DNA from 2 places in the Brevibacterium siliguriense genome. Region 1 is predicted to be linked to the other one. Evidence: predicted binding sites of a transcription regulator. Region 1 holds the regulator's gene; the other holds the start of a gene.
What was found. The regulator HrcA, encoded in region 1, represses chaperone genes, less so after heat shock. The targets are predictions, from matches to a motif close to TTNGCACTCGNNNNNNNCGAGTGCNAA.
Positions count from the first base shown of each region.

Region 2: groL (chaperonin GroEL) is a predicted target of HrcA. The motif match lies at 1,436-1,462, and genes of this name have one in related genera.

Region 1 covers NZ_LT629766.1:2,365,960-2,369,025, reverse strand. Annotated here, with positions in the region: gene dnaJ (molecular chaperone DnaJ) at 1-874, opposite strand, end outside; gene hrcA (heat-inducible transcriptional repressor HrcA) at 999-2,039, opposite strand; gene BLU88_RS10425 (DUF3097 family protein) at 2,222-3,066, shown strand, end outside.
Region 2 covers NZ_LT629766.1:1,255,968-1,259,033, reverse strand. Annotated here, with positions in the region: gene groL (chaperonin GroEL) at 1-1,279, opposite strand, end outside; gene BLU88_RS05440 (cold-shock protein) at 1,699-1,902, opposite strand; gene BLU88_RS05435 (LytR C-terminal domain-containing protein) at 2,365-2,928, opposite strand; gene BLU88_RS05430 (DUF3263 domain-containing protein) at 2,931-3,066, opposite strand, start outside.

The DNA.
Region 1 (3,066 bases):
CGGCGGCGATGGAGAGGTCCTGGGTGCCGTCGAATGTATCGAACGGGATGGTCGCGCCCAAGGTCGCGGCGGTCATCGGCACGGAGACCGCGGCACGGAGGTTGTCGCCGTCGCGCTGGAAGACTTCGTGGCGGGTGACCATGACCTCGACGAAGAGGTCGCCGGCAGGTCCGCCGCCGGGGCCGACCTCTCCTTGGCTGCTCAGTTGGATCCGGGTGCCGTCGGAGACCCCGGCGGGAATGCGGATCTTCATGGTCCGCTGCTTGCGCACGCGTCCGTCGCCCTGGCAGTTGAGGCAGGGATTCGGGATGACGGTGCCGAAGCCGTGGCAGGAGTTGCAGGTCTGATTCGTGACCATCTGGCCGAGCAGGGTCCGGGTCATGCGCTGGACGCTGCCGGCTCCGTGGCACAGCGAGCAGGTCTCGATCTTCGTGCCCTCCTGCGTGCCGGCACCCGAGCAGGTGTCGCAGACGACCGCAGTGGTCACGTCGAGGTCGACGTTGCCGCCGAAGGCCGCGGTCTTCAGGTCGATGTTGACGCCGACGAGGGCATCCTTGCCGCGCTGTGTGCGCGGAATCGGGCCGCCGGCCTGTCCGCCGCCACCGCCGAAGAAGGTCTCGAAGATGTCGCCGAAGCCGCCGAAGCCGCCGCCGGCGGGGAAGCCCTGACCGTTCTCGCCGCCGCCCATATCGTAGTTGCGGCGCTTCTCCGGATCGGAGAGCACATCATAGGCCAGTGAGATTGCTTTGAATTCGTCTTCGTGACCGGGATTGACGTCCGGGTGGTACTTGCGTGCAAGCTTCCGGTACGACGACTTGATCTCAGCCGCGGAAGCGTCCTTGGACACTCCGAGTGTTTCATAGTGATCGGCCACAGAAACTTCTCTCTCCCTGACGTAGTGGTCTTCTCTGTTCGTGGTGGTGGCTGCGCTGGTCCGCGATGCTCACCGGTGGTGTGGTGTCCGGTTGCGGGCGCCCCTGGTCGTCATGTTCACGGTCCTACCCTCGGTCGAGGATCGAGGACACGTATTTGGCGACGGCGCGGACTGCCGAGATCGTCGTCGGGTAGTCCATTCGGGTCGGGCCGAGCACTGCCAGTCTGGCCGACGAACCCGCGTCATGACCATATTCGGCGGCGACGACGGAAGTCGAGCTGAAAGATTCGTGAGTATTCTCACGCCCGATGCGCACGCTGATCCCCTCATGGTCTTCGGCCATCGAGGTGAGCAGCTTGAGCAGGACCACCTGCTCTTCGAAAGCTTCGAGGATCGGGGCCATCTTCTCACCGAATTCGCTTCCGGAGCGGGCGAGATTCGCGGTCCCTGCCATGATGATGCGCTCTTCACGGGTGGCGGCGACGAGGTCGACGACGGCGGCCCTGGTCTGTGTCAGACCTGAGTCGTCACGGACTGTCGGCTCACTGGGTTCGGGGGCGACCGCCTCGGCGGTGGGGCTCGACCCGAATACCTGCGCGAGCGTGCGCCCGGCGAATTCGGCGTTGATCTGGTCGCGCAGGCCGCGGACGGCGTCTTCTTCGAGCGGGGTCGGAGTGATGACGGACTTCTGTTCGACCTGACCGGCGTCGGTGATGAGGACGACGAGTATCCGGCCGGGGCCGAGGCCGACGATCTCGATGTGCTTGATGCGCGCCCGCGACACCGTGGGGTATTGGATGAGCGCGACCTGTCGGGTGAGGCCCGAGAGGACGCGGACGGTGCGGTCGAGCATCTCGTCGAGGTCGACATCACCGTCGATGAGCTGGAAGATCGCGCGGCGTTCGGCGGTGGTCAGCGGTTTGAACTCGTCGATGCGGTCGACGAACATCCGGTATCCGAGGTCGGTGGGGATCCGGCCGGCCGAGGTGTGGGGTTGGGCGATGTAGCCATCTTGTTCGAGCTGGGCCATGTCGTTGCGGATCGTGGCCGGAGAGACGCCGAGGGTGTGGCGCTGGACGATCGCCTTCGATCCCACGGGTTCGTTGGTGGCGACGAAGTCCTCGACGATGGCGCGCAGCACCTGTGCACGTCTGCTGTCGTTCATCGCGGGCCTCCTCTCCGTCTGCCGGGGCCGGCCCGTACTCGACGATCCGACCATGGGTGCAGTGCCCGTGTTTGGCACTCCTTGAGTCTGAGTGCCAATTCTACGCTTCTCGATCACGGAATTCATTTCTGGGGGTGGCCTGCGGGTCTGCGCGCCTGCGGGTCCGTCCTTGATTATGGTGGGTGCCCGTGAATGCTTTTGATCGCTATGGCCCCGATGTGCTCTCCGGTTCCTCACCCTCGTCGCACCGCCCGAAGAAGTCCCGCCAAGTCGAACTCGGCCTGGGCATGGTTCTCGAGGATGCGATGAGCGGCTATGTCGGAGCTGTCGTCGGCGCGGAGAAGACTGCGGCCGGTGTCGTCGTCAAACTCGAGGACCGCGTCGGCAAGGTGCGCGCCTTTCCGCTGGGACCGGGCTTCCTCCTCGAGGGGCAGCCCGTCGATGTGCAGCTGCCGAAGAGGAAACCGCAGCAGCCCGGGCGGACGGCTTCGGGCTCACGTGCCGTGGTCGGGGCGAAGGCTCGGGTGGCTCGCGGTTCGCGGATCTGGGTCGAGGGCAAGCACGATGCCGAACTCGTCGAGAAGATCTGGGGCGATGATCTGCGCATCGAAGGCGTCGTCGTCGAACCATTGGGCGGTCTCGATGATGTCGCCGACAAGCTCGAGGCCTTCGGACCTGATCGGGATCATCGGGTCGGTGTCCTCGCCGACCATCTGGTGAGCGGGACGAAGGAATCGAAGATCGCCGAGGCGGTCCGTGCCGATCCCCGCTACCGTGATGTCGTCCACATCATCGGTCACCCCTACATCGATATCTGGCAGGCGGTGAAGCCCCATGTCGTCGGCATCCGCGATTGGCCGGTCGTTCCCCGCGGGGAGGATTGGAAGACGGGAATCCTCCGTCGCATCGGGTGGCCGCATGCCGACCATCGAGATGTCGCTCGCGGGTGGGTGCGCATCCTCGGGAAGGTCAGCACCATCGCCGATGTCGAACCGACGCTGTCGGGTCGGGTCGAGGAGCTCATCGA
Region 2 (3,066 bases), 1.1 Mb from region 1:
CGGCGAATGCGGCCTTGCCAGCCTGGATGAGCGAGACGCCGCCACCGGCGACGATTCCCTCTTCCACAGCAGCCTTGGCGTTGCGCACGGCATCTTCGATGCGGTGCTTGGTTTCCTTGAGCTCAACTTCGGTGGCGGCTCCGGCCTTGATGACCGCAACGCCGCCGGCCAGCTTGGCCAGACGTTCCTGCAGCTTCTCACGGTCGTAGTCGGAGTCCGAATTCTCGATCTCGGCGCGGATCTGTGCGACCCGTCCGGCGATCTCCTCGGCATCTCCTGCGCCCTCGACAATGGTGGTCTCGTCCTTGGTGATGACGACCTTACGGGCGGTGCCCAGCAGATCGGTGGTCACGCTGTCGAGCTTGAGCCCGACTTCCTCGGACACGACCTGGCCACCGGTGAGGATGGCGATGTCGGCGAGCTGAGCCTTGCGACGGTCACCGAAGCCAGGAGCCTTGACGGCCACGGACTTGAAGGTGCCCTTGAGCTTGTTCAGCACCAGGACGGCCAGGGCTTCGCCCTCGACGTCTTCGGCGATGATGAACAGCGGCTTGTTGGACTGCTGGACCTTCTCAAGGACGGGCAGCAGGTCCTTCACGTTCGAGATCTTGGAGTTGACGATGAGGATGTAGGGATCCTCAAGGACAGCTTCCTGGCGATCGGTGTCGGTGACGAAGTAACCGGAGATGTAGCCCTTGTCGAAGCGCATACCCTCGGTCAGTTCGAGCTCGAGTCCGAAGGTGTTGGACTCCTCGACGGTGACGACGCCTTCCTTGCCGACCTTGTCGATGGCCTCGGCGATCAGTTCACCGATTGCGGGATCTCCGGCGGAGATGCCTGCGGTAGCGGCGATCTGTTCCTTGGTCTCGATGTCGATGGCGTTGTTCAGCAGGACGTTCGTGACGGCCTCAACGGCCTTCTCGATGCCGCGCTTGAGGCTGAGCGGATCAGCACCGGCTGCCACGTTGCGCAGGCCTTCGCGGACGAGAGCCTGTGCGAGCACGGTAGCGGTGGTGGTTCCGTCGCCTGCGACGTCGTCAGTCTTCTTGGCGACTTCCTTGACGAGCTCGGCGCCGATCTTCTCGTAGGGGTCCTCGAGTTCGATCTCCTTGGCAATGGAGACACCATCGTTGGTGATGGTCGGTGCGCCCCACTGCTTTTCGAGCACGACATTGCGACCGCGGGGCCCAAGGGTCACCTTGACCGCGTCCGCAAGCTGGTTGAGGCCAGCTTCGAGTCCTCGACGAGCTTCTTCGTCGAATACAATCATCTTTGCCATAGTGGCTTAGATCCTCCCTGATGGAGTGGAGTGGGAATCCAGAGCAGTCATCAACGCCCGCGACGGCAGAGAGTGTGTCCGCATGTTCCATTCCACATATGGACCACGCTCTCGAGACGACTGGTGGGAACCCATCGGTTTTCACCAGTACTAGATTTAGCACTCTCCCCATGCGAGTGCAAATATTCATTGCCCGCCATGACGGGCGGGGACGGAGTCGATCCGCGAATTCTCGGCCTGCGGCGAAGGCGCGGAGGGCAGTTCGGCCCAGCGCGAAACGACTTTCCCCGCGGGCACTGAAAAGCGCCGAGCAGTTGCCTGCTCGGCGCTTCCCCCGTGCGATTGGCGCCGGTCGGTCCGAAGATCATTCCGACGACCCGCCGCAGCGGATCAGAAAACTGTGCTGACAGCAGCCAGTCTCAGAGGAGGGTGACGGACTCCGCCTGAGGACCCTTTTGTCCTTCTCCAACTTCGAACTGAACCTGCTGGCCCTCTTCGAGAGAGCGGTAGCCGTCCATCTGGATTGCGCTCCAGTGAACGAACACGTCCTGGCTATCGCCTTCGAGGGTGATGAATCCATAGCCCTTTTCAGCATTGAACCACTTGACGGTACCTTGTGCCATTACTTCTCCATACAGTGCAGTGCCATTGAAATCCCGCATCGCAGCCGCGATCATATGACCTCACCCGAGATACGGAAGCTAGTAAAACTCAACTGACCCCGCGACTTCTCTCATTGACCTCTAGAGAATTATCTCGGTGAAGCACGAATAGAACACAAGGTGCTGTGCTTGCCTAGCTGGTGCAACTCTACCGCAGGCACGCATCCCACCTAGAGCGGTTGAGCACTGTTATAGATTCGTTATCTAACGGTTTCTGCCCAGTTCACAGCGGGGATCACCGCGAACAGAATCAGACCGATCGGTCAGGAATTCGCCGAGGCGGCCCGCCCACACATGATCCGTTCACTACCGAAGCAGCTCATCAGATCTTGACTCGCCTATTCGAGATCGAACAGCAGCCGGCCACGGCCGCACCGATCCCGCCGGCTCAGTCGCGCTCCCGCGCAGCCGAATCGCGTCGGATCAGTCCGAGCCCCCGCCTTCGCTGGACTCCGGCCCGCGATCGGCGATGTCCGAACAGATGACGACGGTAACGTCGGCTTCGAAGTCCGAAGAGGCTTCCGTGGCCGAGACTCCCAGCGACTTGGCGACGAGCTTGGCCTGCGAAGCGTTCTCTTCGCCGTTGTAGTACACGGTCGAGTCGGTCAGGTTCGTCGAGTAGTTGCCGACCTGGCCGAGCTTCCAGCCCTTCTCTTCGACAGCTTCGGAGAACTTCTTCGCGGCGCCGGAGACTCCGGAGCCGTTGAGCACGTCGACGGTGATCGAGTCGTCCGCGACGCTGACTTCGCTCTCGCTCGGCGAGGGTTCGGCCGACGCCGATTCAGAGGCCGGCGGGTCGGCGATCTTCGATTCGGGGTTGCCCATCGAGGAGAAGATGATGTTGATGGCGGCCACGACCAGCAGGACGGCGACCAGGGCGAGGATGATGACCAGCGAGATGGCACCGATGTTCGACGACGCCGCGGATTCCTGTCGATGGGCACCGCTGCGCCGGCCGGGCTCGATCTCGTCGAATTCGTCGGTCATGTCTACCTCGAGACGCGGGCTTGGGCGCGTTCGCTCTGCCGCGTACTGCGGATTCGGCGAAGGCGCTTGACCAGCATGGGGTCGCTGGCCAGAGCTGCAGGGTTGTCAAGAAGCGAGTTGAGAATCTGGAAGTAGCTG